4 regions of the Streptomyces sp. NPDC034103 genome follow, and region 1 is predicted to be linked to each of the others. Evidence: riboswitches for the same ligand, from Rfam matches in the RefSeq annotation. Region 1 holds a riboswitch; each other region holds the start of a gene.
The links. Region 1 has a riboswitch for cyclic di-AMP ahead of ACZ56U_RS27005 (C40 family peptidase). Riboswitches for the same ligand answer to the same signal wherever they lie in the genome.
Positions count from the first base shown of each region.

Region 2: it holds a riboswitch for cyclic di-AMP, as region 1 does, so the genes downstream of both, ACZ56U_RS25570 (C40 family peptidase) here and ACZ56U_RS27005 (C40 family peptidase) in region 1, are expected to answer to the same signal.
Region 3: it holds a riboswitch for cyclic di-AMP, as region 1 does, so the genes downstream of both, ACZ56U_RS19555 (M23 family metallopeptidase) here and ACZ56U_RS27005 (C40 family peptidase) in region 1, are expected to answer to the same signal.
Region 4: it holds a riboswitch for cyclic di-AMP, as region 1 does, so the genes downstream of both, ACZ56U_RS09310 (M23 family metallopeptidase) here and ACZ56U_RS27005 (C40 family peptidase) in region 1, are expected to answer to the same signal.

Region 1 is NZ_JBVISS010000012.1:150,921-154,167, reverse strand. Features, by position in the region: gene ACZ56U_RS27025 (ABC transporter permease) at 1-327, shown strand, start outside; partial or broken gene ACZ56U_RS27020 (prevent-host-death protein) at 434-553, opposite strand; partial or broken gene ACZ56U_RS27015 (ATP-dependent Clp protease proteolytic subunit) at 552-792, shown strand; gene ACZ56U_RS27010 (hypothetical protein) at 800-1,108, shown strand; cyclic di-AMP (ydaO/yuaA leader) riboswitch at 1,468-1,664, shown strand; gene ACZ56U_RS27005 (C40 family peptidase) at 1,668-2,141, shown strand; gene ACZ56U_RS27000 (ATP-binding protein) at 2,240-2,698, opposite strand; gene ACZ56U_RS26995 (helix-turn-helix domain-containing protein) at 2,910-3,247, shown strand, end outside.
Region 2 is NZ_JBVISS010000011.1:235,873-239,119, forward strand. Features, by position in the region: gene pcrA (DNA helicase PcrA) at 1-997, opposite strand, end outside; cyclic di-AMP (ydaO/yuaA leader) riboswitch at 1,569-1,725, shown strand; gene ACZ56U_RS25570 (C40 family peptidase) at 1,734-2,900, shown strand; gene ACZ56U_RS25575 (hypothetical protein) at 2,967-3,247, opposite strand, start outside.
Region 3 is NZ_JBVISS010000008.1:229,061-232,307, reverse strand. Features, by position in the region: gene ACZ56U_RS19560 (alpha-galactosidase) at 1-538, shown strand, start outside; cyclic di-AMP (ydaO/yuaA leader) riboswitch at 864-1,023, shown strand; gene ACZ56U_RS19555 (M23 family metallopeptidase) at 1,026-1,982, shown strand; gene ACZ56U_RS19550 (DUF6250 domain-containing protein) at 2,258-2,974, shown strand; gene ACZ56U_RS19545 (SGNH/GDSL hydrolase family protein) at 3,120-3,247, shown strand, end outside.
Region 4 is NZ_JBVISS010000003.1:661,849-665,095, reverse strand. Features, by position in the region: gene ACZ56U_RS09315 (aldo/keto reductase) at 1-38, opposite strand, end outside; gene ACZ56U_RS09310 (M23 family metallopeptidase) at 163-1,212, opposite strand; cyclic di-AMP (ydaO/yuaA leader) riboswitch at 1,224-1,381, opposite strand; gene ACZ56U_RS09305 (PP2C family protein-serine/threonine phosphatase) at 1,615-2,700, opposite strand; tRNA gene ACZ56U_RS09300 (tRNA-Met) at 2,808-2,881, opposite strand; gene ACZ56U_RS09295 (alginate lyase family protein) at 2,957-3,247, opposite strand, start outside.

The sequences.
Region 1 (3,247 bases):
CTCGCGGCACTGCTCGGCACCGCCGGGGTGGGCGTCGTCGCGGGCACGGTCATGCTCTTCGGCAACCCGTGGTCCGGGGCGGCCTCGGCACCGCAGATGCTGCCGGAGCCGGTCGGCACGATCGGGCAGTGGCTGCCGCCGGGGGCGAGCGCGACCCTGACCCGCTCGGTCGCCTACTTCGAGGGCGCGGGCGCTACGGGTCCCGCCCTGACCCTGGCCTGGTGGGCGGCGCTCGGCCTCGGCGCCGTGCTGCTGGGGAACGCCCTCAAGGAGCGGAAGAAGGACGTCGAGCCCGTGATCGAGCGGGAACTCGCGCCCGTCGGCTGACGGACCACCGCCGCGAGCGGGACCGTGCGCCCCGGTCGGCGCACGGCCCTCGCGCGTCCGGAAAGGCTCGGGGGAGCCCCGACGAAGGCTCAGGGAGCCCGATGCCTCAGGAGGCCCCGGGGCCGTGGTGGTGCGCCGTGATGCCGAACCGTTGCTGTTCGCGAGGGGCGGCAGCGACCTCGCGAACGGCGGAGACCGCGCTGATCACCTGTTCCTCGGCGGTCTCCCTGCCGCAGCCCGTGGAGGGACAAGCGAGCGATCTCGCCGTCCAGGCGGCGGAGTTGGGGCGCGTCCGGGCCTCTGGAGGAGCTGCTCGTACGGCACACCGGCCGCACCCCCGAACAGGTCACCGCGGACATCGAGCGGGACAAGGTCCTCGACGCCCAGGAGGCCCTGGAGTACGGCCTGGTGGACCGGAGCATCCCCAGCCGCAAGGCCCCCCGCCCCGCACCCGGCGACCGGTGAGCGGGCGATGCTGCCGCCGGAGCTCCCTCCCCTGCCCGCGCTGACGCGTGCCGAGGGCGAGTTGATCGACCGTTACCTCGACGCGGTCGACCTGCTCGGCCGGATCAACCCGGCGCCCGACGGGGACACCTACCGTGGACTGCGGGCCGCCCAGGCGCTGGTGACGAAGGCCGTCGAGCTGCGTGACGCGCTGGTGACCATGCATCAGCGCGGCGAGACCGAGCTGCACGCCCCGACCCTGGCCCGGGCGCTGCGGGTGCTCGACGGTGAGCGGCACACGGCCCGGGTCACCGTGCCGCCCTCCTCCGACAGTTGACGCGACCGCGACCGCGGCCGGTCCGGACGTTCCGCACCCTGCCGAGAGGTCCGGACCGGCCTTGAAACGGACCGAAAGACGTACCCCCTTTTGGAGTAGACCCCTCTCCTCGGACAGGGCCGTTCAGGTTGCGCAACGCGGGTAGCCCGAGCCCGGAACGAGGACCTCCGATGCTGGTCCGGGGGCCCGCGCCCCCCTGGACGCTCCCTCGAACAGACGAGTGTCCACCCGAACGGGTGAGTGGTGAGTAACGCCACAAATCCCCGATTCCATTGGGTTTTTCGGCGTGGAGTGCGTGAAGATCCCTGACTGACGACAAGACCCCGCCGCAGCGGCGGGGCGATCCGGGCGGACGCCGAGTCCTGCCGCCGCCTGGATGACCGGTCGACAGGAGTGGATCGGCAGGAGTGGAGGACCCAAGCACGACGGGTCGCCGGGACGGTCACGCCATGACCGGGCCTGAGCAGCCCTTGGGGTGAAGCCGCGTCAGCGGCCGGGCAACTTCGCCAGCCCGAATCCGACAGGTCATCCTTCACAGGCGGCTGACGAAGGGTTGCGCATGTCTGCGCTCAATCGTGTCCCGTCGCTCATGGTCCGGGCCGGTACGGCATCGGCTCTCACCATCGCCGCCGTGGGCGGCTCGATCGTGGTCCCGGGCGTCGCCTCCGACGCCGAGGCGGCCACATCGTCGACGAAGGCACTTCAGGTAGCGGCTTCCAAAAAAGGCTCCCCGTACAAGTACGGCGCCGCGGGACCGCACCGGTTCGACTGCTCCGGGCTCACGCTGTACTCGTTCAAGAAGGCGGGCAAGAAGCTGCCCCGTACGGCGGCCCAGCAGTACAACAAGACCCGCCATATCTCCGCGGGGAACCGCAAGGCCGGAGACCTCGTGTTCTTCCACTCCGGCTCCAGCGTGTACCACGTCGGCATCTACGCCGGTAAGGGCAAGATCTGGCACTCCCCGAAGAGTGGGGAGGTCGTGAAGCTTCAGAAGATCTGGACCAAGAGCGTCTGGTACGGCCGGGTCAAGTGACCCACCCCGTGCGGGTGAGGGCGGCCTGACCCGCCGTCACCCGCACGGGTCGTCGACGGCCCCTGAAGGGCGCCTCCGAGGACTCGGGGCGCCCTCTTTCACGGCTCCTGCTGACCCGCCGCGGAGACCGGCTCGGCCGGGACCACCCAGGGGAGTTCGATGGAGACGGTCTTGCCCCCCTCGCGGGTGGGCCGGACTCTCAGCTTGCCGCCGCACTCCGCGGTCAGCCAGCGGATGATCACCATGCCGCGGCCGTTGTCCTGCTGGACCGCGGCCGGCAGCCGCTTGGGGAAGCGGGGGTGGCTGTCGGTGACCCCGATACGCAGGTGTTCGTCGCGGTCCAGCTGGATGTCCACCGTGAAGGTGGGCGACTGCCCCAAGGTGTGCTGGACGGCGTTGGTGGTGAGTTCGGAGACGATGAGCCGGATCGCCTCGGCCACCTCGGTGTCGGCCGGCAGACCCCATTCCCCCAGGGTGCCGAGGACGTATGTGCGAGCCGCGGAGACCGAGGCGGGATCGCTCGGCAGAGTGACGGATGCTTCCAGATGGTCTGCCATGGCGACGCCGTCCCTTTCCCACGGGACCTGGTCCGACACGGAGCGGATGGGTCGAGTACGGTCCCGGACTGGTGCTTCATCGCCAGACTGCCATCACCGGGCCGGTCACGGTGCCGATCCACCAAGATATGCATATATCTGTCGCTCGAAGCGGTGAACTCTCCGACGGAAAACCGTATTTGGGCGGCCCGGAAGGAGTAGGGAGTAGCCCATGCAGCACGGTCCCGCGGTACGCCGCCGGAAACTGGGCGCCGAACTGCGTGCCTTGCGCACCGGTGCCGGGCTCACCAGTGGGGAGGCGGCCCGGCTGGTGGGCTGGCACCAGTCGAAGGTGAGCCGGATCGAGACCGGCGCGAGCGGTGTGAAACCGGCCGATGTGCGGTTACTGCTGGACGCCTACGAGGTGCACGACGCCCAACTCCGCGAGTTGCTGCTGGCGTTGGCGGGGTCCGACGAGGGCGGCGGACGGCACCACTGGTGGCACCAGTACCGCGGGGTACTGCCGCCGACCTACCGCGATTTCATCAGTCTGGAGTCCCAGGCGAGCGC
Region 2 (3,247 bases), on a different contig from region 1:
AGATCGACTGGTCGGCGTCACCGACGACACACAGCTCGGCGGGCGGCAGGTCGAACTCGGCGGGCGGTACGTCGACGGGGTGCTCGGAGGTGCCGACCAGTTCCCTGACCAGCGCGTACTGAGCGTGGTTGGTGTCCTGGTACTCGTCGACCAGGACGTGCCGGAAGCGGCGGCGGTAGTGCTCGGCGACGTCCGGGAAGGCGCGCAGCAGGTTGACCGTCGTCATGATCAGGTCGTCGAAGTCGAGGGCGTTGGCCTCGCGCAGCCGCGACTGGTACAGGGCGTAGGCCTGGGCGAGGGTCTTCTCGAAGCCGTCGGTGGCCTGGGCGGCGAAGTCCTCCTCGTCGATCAGCTCGTTCTTGAGGTTGCTGATCTTGGCGCTGAAGGACTTGGGCGGGAACCGCTTGGGGTCGAGGTCCAGGTCGCGGCAGACCAGGGCCATCAGCCGCTTGCTGTCGGCGGCGTCGTAGATCGAGAACGACGACGTGAAGCCGAGCTTCTTGCTCTCCCGCCGCAGGATGCGCACGCACGCGCTGTGGAAGGTCATCACCCACATCGCGTTCGCGCGCGGGCCGACGAGCTGCTCCACCCGCTCCTTCATCTCGCCCGCGGCCTTGTTGGTGAAGGTGATCGCGAGGATCTGGCCCGGGTGGACGTCCCGCTCGGCCAGCAGATACGCGATGCGGTGCGTGAGCACACGGGTCTTGCCGGAGCCGGCGCCGGCCACGATGAGCAGCGGGGTGCCGGAGTGCTCGACGGCGGCGCGCTGGTTCTCGTTGAGCCCCTCGACGAGGGCTGCCGCGTCCAGGACCGGGCGGGCGGCGCCGTCGCGGTAGTAGCCGTCCCGGTCCGGTGGCACGTCGAACTTCCCGCCGAACAGATCGTCCGGAACGGGTTCCGGTCCGTGCTCGTCCTCGGGCGGCGGCGGGTGCTCCTCCTCGCGGCCCTTAGGGGCCTGGAGGTCCGCCAGGAAGCTGTCATCAAAGAGGCTGCTCATCGCTCTCCGAGTCTAGGGCTCCCCACTGACACCCCGCCGCCACCCCGAGAAGTCGCGGGAAAGACAGCCCGCGGGCCCGCGCACAGGACCTGACCGCCCCGAGGCCCCCTCGCCCTCCGTGACCGTCCGGCCACGGCTCGCGACCAGGCAGGCCGAGGCGCAGATCTTGCCGTCGGACCCGAAGACAGCAGATCTTGCCGTCGGACCCGAAGACAGCAGATCTTGCCGTCGGACCCGAAGGCAGGGGAAGACCCGAAGACAGGGGAAGACAGGGGCGGCGCACGCCCCACAGCTCGCCGTGAGCGGGCACAGGCGCCGGTCACGCCGCCCGGGCGACCGCGGCGCGGCGGGAAGCCGGCGGCCGGGCACGGCCACTCCGCCAGAAATGCGAACAAGCCCCGCCAGATCGGCCCGCATTGCCCGCGCCCTGCCGCGCCCCGCCCCAAGGTCACGAAAATGTATCGGGCATATCGACCATCAACCTTCACAGGGGCCACGCGAGTTGGCTACCGTGCCGGGCAGGCCGTACGACCCCCACCGGCGAACGTCGCCGGGCCGCGCGGCCTCCGCCGAGTCCGGTACGCCTCTCCAGGCAGCCGGAGCCGGGGACCCACACCGATCCGGGGTGAATCGGCCCCACTCCCCTCCGGGGACGGCCGTAGGGCACACCTTCCGAAGCACCCGCCCGAACCCGACAGCTAACTCGGTAGGCGGAGCATGGAAGGAGTCGCCGACCTTGGCGTCGCACCGCAAGTCGTCCGCCGCGGGAGGCATACGCACCCCCGCTCTCGCCACGGCCGCCCTCACCTCCGTGGCACTGCTCTCCCAGACGGCCACCGCCGCCCCCTCGACCGACGACAAGCCGAGCATCGAGGAGGTCGAGAAGAAGGTCGACGACCTCTACCGCCAGGCGGAGTCGGCGACCGAGAAGTACAACGCGACCAAGGAGAAGACCGCCAAGCAGCGCAAGGAGGTCGACACCCTCCTCGACGACGTCGCCAAGCGCACCCAGAAGCTCAACGAGGCCCGCGAGGAACTCGGCACCTTCGCCGCGGCCCAGTACCGCACCGGCGCCTCCGCGCCCGACACGGCGACCTTCCTGCTCGCGGACTCCCCGCAGGACTACTTCGACCAGACGCAGCTGATGGGCCGTATGACGTCCCGCCAGAAGGGCGCGGTCGACGACTACGTCACCGAGCAGGCCGCGACGATGAAGAAGCGTCAGGAGGCCACCCAGAGCCTCGAGACGCTCACCGACACACAGAGCGACCTCAAGACCGCCAAGGCGACCGTCCAGAAGAAGCTCTCCGACGCGCGCGAGCTGCTGTCGCGGCTGACCGCCGAGGAGAAGGCGCGGCTCGCGGCGATCGAGAAGGAGAAGCGGGAGGAGGCCGCCCGCAAGGCCGCGGAGCTGGCGAAGCAGCAGGCGGCGGAGCAGAAGGCGGCGAAGGAGGAGGCCGCGGCCCAGGGGGTGGCGAGCGGCTCGTCGTCCTCCTCCCCCTCGCAGACCACGGACCCCTCGCAGACCACAGACTCCTCGTACGCCACCAAGGCCGAGAAGGCGCTCGCCTACGCCCGCTCACAGATCGGCAAGCCGTACGTCTGGGGCGCCACCGGCCCCGACTCCTACGACTGCTCCGGCCTCACCCAGGCCGCCTGGAACGCCGCCGGCATCTCCCTGCCGCGCACCACCTACGACCAGGTGAACGCCGGCACCACGGTCTCCCTCTCCAACGCCCGGCCCGGCGACCTCGTCTTCTTCTACGACGATGTCACCCACGTCGGCATCTACATCGGCAACGGCAAGATGATCCACGCGCCGAAGCCGGGGGCGTACGTACGCGAGGAGTCCCTCTTCTACGACGGTGAGTCGGCGATCCACAGCGTGGTGCGGCCGGCCTGACGCGCGGCACGGCCGGCGATCCACAAGCGTGGTGCGGCCGGCCTGACGCGCGGCGCGGCCCTGGCGTCAGTGACCTCCCCGGTTCTCGACACAGGGCCCCTCGCCGGGCTGCGGCTCGGCGTAGACGCCGTGCACCTCGCCGGTCAGCTCGTCCTTCGTCACCCGCCCCGACACGCACACGACGCCCGTGTAGACGGCGTAGTAGCCGTTCCCCACGGAGACCCCGTGCTCCTCGCCGCAGCCGAGGCGCGCCAGCGCGGTCTCGACGCGCTCATCACTGAAGCTCCCGTACTCCCCCGAACCGCCCTCCTTCCTGACCTTCGCCAGCTCCGCGAGGATGAGTTCCG
Region 3 (3,247 bases), on a different contig from region 1:
CGACAACACCGATCCGCTGGACCGGCTCGCCATCCAGCACGGCTTCAGCCAGATCCACCCCGCGCGCGTGATGGCCGCCTGGGTGACCGACAGCCCGAACGCCATGCTCAACGGCCGGGTCAGCTCGCTGCGGTTCCGGTTCGTCAGTGCCATGGCCGGGGTGCTCGGCGTGGGCGGCGACCTCACCCGGTGGACCGAGGAGGAGCTCGCCGAGGCCCGTGAGTGGGTGGAGCTCTACAAGGAGATCCGGCCCCTGGTGCAGCGCGGCGACCAGTACCGGCTGCGGCCGCCGCGGGGCGGGCTGAGCGCCGTGCAGTACGTCCTCGGGGACGAGACCGTGGTCCTCGCCTCGCTCCAGGCGCAGAGCTACGGCGAGCCGGTGCCGGCGCTGCGGCTGCGGGGGCTCGATCCGGCGGCGTCGTACGAATGCCTTGAAACGGGCGAAATCCACAGAGGGGCTGTATTGCTGCATCACGGACTTCGCGTCGGCTTGCGGGGCGATTTGGATGCGACAGTTCTTCGGTTGCGCCGCATCTGAGCCTTCTGTCCGAATTGGCGCCTTCATTCGTGTTGCGATGCGTTCATTCCAACTCGCTCTGGAATAGCGGGACCTGTGAATCGGGCACGTGAGGAGCGTCATACCCGTGACGGTGCGTCGCCCGTCATGTTCACGTAATCTCCATGTTTTTCCTGGGGTTTGGAGGGGTGGAGGCGGACGTAATTCACGCACGGTGACCGGTAATTCCCACAGGGGATCACGAGGAACGCATTCACCTGGAACCTCTTACTTGTCCCTTTGCGTCCTGCTCGCTTACGTTCGCCATCCATCCGGACGGACGCCCAATCCTGCCGCCGCCCGGAGTCCCCACTACTCACCCGTGAACGGCAGGAGCGGGGGACCCACAGGTACAACTGCCTGTTCCGGTCTCCGGAACGGCTAGGGGTTAAGCCGCACCTCGGTGCGGCCGGGCATCTCCAGCTCGCACCCGACAGCTCACCTCGTAGGCGCCGGAGAGGAATTCGCCATGCCCGCGAAGGGTAAGCACCGCCGTCCGAAGGCCCAGCGCCTGACCCGCTCGATCGCCGTCGCCGGTACCGGCGGAGCGGCACTCGCCCTCCCGCTGATGGGTGCCGCGGGTGCCCACGCGGCCCCCTCACAGTCCGCTGCGCAAAAGGCCGTCCAGTCCCTTCCGGCCGCCGAGAAGACGGCTGTCGACAAGGTGGCGGAGAAGAAGAGCGCCGCGAACACCGCGACCGTGCGCACCTATTCGGTGCGGGCCGGTGACTATCTTTCGAAGATCGCCGACGAGCAGAACGTCAGCGGCGGCTGGCAGAAGCTCTACTCCGACAACCGCGAAATCGTCGGCTCCGACCCGTCGCTGATCCACCCCGGTCTGAAGCTGACCCTCGGCAAGAAGGCCGCGGCGAGCACGGAGAAGTCGGCGGACACGTCCACGAGCACCCGGAAGTCCTCGTCCTCCGCGTCCGGTTCGTCCTCGAAGGCCTCCTCGAAGTCGAGCACGACGGCCGCCACCCAGAGCAGCGAGTCGACCGGCGCGAGCAGCAGCGCCGGCGGCTTCACGCTCCCGGTCGCCGGTGCCACCGTCGGCACGCCGTACCGCATGGCCGGCAGCATGTGGTCCAGCGGGTACCACACCGGCGTCGACTTCGTCGTCCCGACCGGTACCTCGCTCAAGGCCGTCGGCGCCGGCACGGTCGTCTCCGCCGGCTGGGGCGGCGCGTACGGCAACCAGGTCGTCATCAAGCTCGCCGACGGCTACTACGCCCAGTACGCCCACCTGTCCTCGCTCTCGGTCTCGTCCGGCCAGACCGTCTCCGCGGGCCAGCAGGTCGGACTCTCCGGCGCGACCGGCAACGTCACCGGTCCGCACCTGCACTTCGAGATCCGCACCACCCCGGACTACGGCTCGGACGTGGACCCGGTCGCCTACCTCCGCGCGAAGGGCGTCTCCGTCGGCTGACCCCCACTCCACGTGCCACCGAAGGCCGGACCCCGATCCCCGGGTCCGGCCTTCGGTGTTGCCGTGGGTGCGTTCGTGACCGCGGCGTTGCGTTCCTGTGGCGCGGGTGCCCGGGGCATCGACAGGAAGGGGTGGGTGAGGGCAGGGTGATCCTCGCCGCCGAGCAAGCGCTTTCTATCCTCGCTCGCCGATACGCGCATCTCGGGGGCACCGCTTCCCCCGAGCGTCCAGGGGCGCCGCAAGGTGGCCGACCGGCCCTTTCACAGAGGAGCAGTATGACGACCACCCGTAGAGCCTTCGGCGCGCTCGCCGCCGGTGCCGCGCTCGCCGCCCTCGGCCCCGCCGGGAACGCCGCCGCCGGGCCCCGCCACCGTCGCCTGATCGCCCACGACGACTTCCGTCACGGCCTTCGCCAGTGGGCCGTGGAGCTGGAGAAGGGCGGCACCGTCACCGCCTCCCGCGGCGCCCTGGAGGTCGAGGTACCGGCCGGCGCGACGATCTGGTTCAGGAAGCGGCTCGAAGGGCCCTACGTCATCGAGTACACGGCCACGCCCGTGTCCGAGGGCGGCGTCAACGACCGGGTCTCCGACCTCAACAACTTCTGGAACGCGGTCGACGTCCGTTCCCCCGCGGACCTCTTCGCCACTCAGCGAGGCGGGGCGCTGGCCGAGTACGACCACCTCCGGACGTACTACGTCGGCTACGGCGCCAACACCAACACCACGACCCGGCTGCGGCGCTACGTCGGTGAGGCCGGCGTCCGTCCGCTGATCTACGACTACACGGAGCCGCTGCTCGTGCCGAACGAGCCCCACCGGGTCCGGATCGTCTCCGACGGCTCCACCCAGCGGTGGTGGAACAACGGGCGCCTCGTCTTCGACCACACCGACCCGGAGCCGTACACGAGCGGGCACTTCGCCTTCCGGACGACGTGGAGCCACTTCCGCCTGCACGACTTCCGGGTATGGCGGCTGAGCCCTCAACGCCAGTGATCGGAGGCCTATTCCAGGCTTGGGGAACACTTTAGGAGTGGCTTATCTCACCGCCCGTCAATCCCGCCTTACGGTCGCGTAGGTCACATTCGAAGGGGAATCATGGGCCGACGTGGCAGACGATTCGAAGAGTGACAGCAGAGCAGTGATCGGGTCGTACGTTGCGGTGGGGGACAGCTTCACCGAGGGCGTCGGCGACCCCGGCCCCGACGGGGCGTTCGTCGGCTGGGCGGACCGCTTCGCGGTGCTCCTGGCGGACCGGCGGCCCGAGGG
Region 4 (3,247 bases), on a different contig from region 1:
TCGAGGTCGGACGTGCCCAGCTTGCGAAGAGAAGTCATGTGCAGGGTCAACGCCCGCGGGCGGGGCGCTCTTCCGCGACGGCCGCAAAGCAAACGCAAAACCGGCGGCCCTGACGTCGGGGGGTGTGCGTCAGGGCCGCCGGTGCTCAGGAAGGGTGGAGCCTCAGGGCGTGAGCCCCTTGCTGCGCAGCCACGCCATCGGGTCGATGCCGCCGGACGAACCGCCGGGGTGGACCTCCAGGTGCAGGTGCGCGCCCGTGACGTTGCCGGTCGCGCCCACGCGCCCGATCACGTCACCGGTGGCGACCTTCTGCCCCACGCTCACGCTGATCGAGGACTGGTGGGCGAACCACACCTCGGTGCCGTCGTCGAGGGTGAGGACGGTCTTGTAGCCGTACGAGCCGTCCCAGCCCGCCTGCGTGATGGTGCCGCTGTGGACCGCCTTGATGAGCGAGCCGGTGGGAGCGGCGAAGTCGAGACCCGTGTGGTAGCCGGAGGACCACAGGGAGCCGGCCTGCATATAGGTGGAGGTGATGGTGTACGAGGAGGTCGGCAGCGTGTACTGCTTGGCCAGCTCGGCCAGACGCTTGGCCTCGGCGGCCTTCTCGGCGTCCGCCTCCGCCTTCTTCTTCGCCTCGGCGGCGTCGTCCGCGGCCTTCTTCAGCGCGGCGGCCTCGGCCTTGGCGGCCTCGTCGGCGAGGGCGGTCTGGGTGGCGAGCTGTGCCCTGTCGGCGACCTGGGTCTGCTGGCTCTCGGCCTGCGCCATGATCCGGTTGCGCAGCGACTCGCCGGCGCCGGAGGTGGTGGAGGCCTGGATCGCGTCCGTGGTGGCCGTGGGGGCGGCCGTGGGGGCCGCGGCGAGGTCGCTCAGCACGGTGGCCGAGCCCTGCGGCGCCTCCTCCCCGCCCGACACGAACGGCAGGTCCGGCATCGAGAGGGAGACCGGCGGCTTGCCGGTGTTGGCGCTGGCCATGCCTGCCCCGCCGACGGCGGCTATGACGCCTACGCCCAGGACGGTGGAGCTGCGGGCGAATCCGCCGCTGCGCTGCTTGGTGACCCGGTGCTTTCCGCGTGCCGGTCGGACGGAGTCCTCGGTGGGATTCCAGACGTCCTGCGGACCCTCGTCGTGGTGGTAGCTGCCGTGGCCGAAGGCATCGGTGCTGCGCTGGCTCGGCACGTACGGGGCCTCGGGGGCAGGCGGGTTCGACGCCACGTGGGCGTACTCCTTTCCTTCCTTCTCGCCTACCGGGTTAGCTGACGGGTTCGGAGCAGGAAGGTCTCCTACGCGCGTATACCGACCGTGGTGCCACGGCGGCGTTCGCACGATTCACCCCAGGGTGGTGGTTCCCCGGCTCCCTTGCGGGATTAAGCGCGTGAGCACGGAGCCGTCTCTTGTGACGGCTGGGACGACCGCGCTGCGTTATCGAACGTTAATAGACCCGGGGTGTGGATTCCAAGCTGTTCCGCTTGATCATTAACCTTTCTCGCCAGGACGTACAGACCTATGAGCGGTGAAAATCGGGCGAGTTGACCACGCCTCAGCAGGTCCACCGGCGTTGACGGCACGTCAGTCGCCATGCGGAGGGCGCCCGACCGGTCACCGGATGTGACCATGTCACGGTCGGCGTACGGCGAGCAGCGCCATGTCGTCCGTCAGGGCACCCCCGGTGTGCCGGCGCACCTCCGCCGCGAGCGCGGACAGCAGCGCCCCCGGATCGCGGAAGGCGCGTCCCGCGAGCCGCGCCGCCGGGTCGTAGAACTCCCCGTGCCGGTCCCGGGCCTCGGAGAGCCCGTCGGTGTACAGCAGCAGCGTCGCCCCGACCGGGAAGGCGACCTCCTCGGCGCGGTCCGGCCAGGTCCCCAACTCGCCCATCCCGAGCGGCAGCGCGGCCTCGGCGGCGGGCAGCGACCGCACGGTGCCGTCGGGACACAGCAGCAGCGGCGGCGGATGGCCGCGGTTGAGGATCCGGACCAGCCCGTCACCGTGGGGCAGTTCGGCGAGGACGACGGTGGTGAACCCCTCGAAGGCGTCCAGCCCCTCGCGCCGGGTCCCCTCCCGGGCCAGCGCCCGCTCCAGCCGCCGCGCGACCGCCTCCAGGCCCGCCTCCTGCTCGGCGGCCTCCCGGAACGCCCCGATGACGACGGCGACGGCCGCCACCGCGCCCATGCCCTTGCCGCGCACGTCCCCCACCACCAGCCGTACCCCGTGGGGGCTGTCCTGGACGGCGTACAGGTCCCCGCCGATGAAGGCGTCCTGCTGCGCCGCCTCGTAGCGCACCGCGATGTCGAAGCCGGCGATCCGGTCGGCGGGGCCGGGCAGCACGGCCCGTTGGGCGGCCTCGGCGATCTCGCGCTGTGAGGCGAGCCGTTGGTCGCCGCGGTGCACCACCCGGTTGAGGACGGTGGCCAGCACGGCGACGGTGGCCACGGTGAGCACCTCGGTGAGGGCGTCCGCGTCCACCTGGAGGCCGTAGCGCAGATGCACGGCGAAGGCGGCGACCAGCGCCACGGCCCCGGTGGCCACGGTGCCGAGCAGCGGGTACAGGGGCGCGGCGACCAGCGGGGCGGCGGTGAAGAAGGGGATCGCGGTGAACGCGCGGGGGGTCAGGAGGTCGTAGAGGATCCCGCCGGCGATCAGTACGGCGGGCAGCATCCGCAAGAGGGCGGAGATGTGCCGCCCCTCCTCCGCCTCCTGGTCCACGCCCCCAGGTTTCCCGGAGCCGGGCGGGGCGGCGAGCGGTGTGGCCCGACCGGGGGAAACGCTCAGGGCCGGAGTCCATGAACTGGACTCCGGCCCTGGGCCTTCAGTAGCGGGGACAGGATTTGAACCTGCGACCTCTGGGTTATGAGCCCAGCGAGCTACCGAGCTGCTCCACCCCGCGTCGTTGAAACCAGCATACGCCATCCGCGGGACGCTCAGCACCACGGTAGGGCCGCGGCGCCACTGACCTGCGTTTTCAGCTGCCGGGGTTGCCCGCGTGGGTGAGGGTCTCCCAGGAGACGAAGAGGTCATCGGTGCCCGCGGGACGGGTCTCCTCGGCGAGCCGGTGGGCGGCCGGGACAAAGACGTCGAGGCGGTTCTCCAGGTGGTTGAGGGCCACCTCCAGGTCCGGGCCCATGGTCCGCTCCACCTTGCCGCCGCACAGCCACGCGGGCGCGGGCTGGCCGGCCTGGTACCGGGCGTGGAGGTCGAGCGCCGCCTTCAGCCGGTCCTCGACCTCGCCGTAGAGGTCGACGCCCTGGTGCCA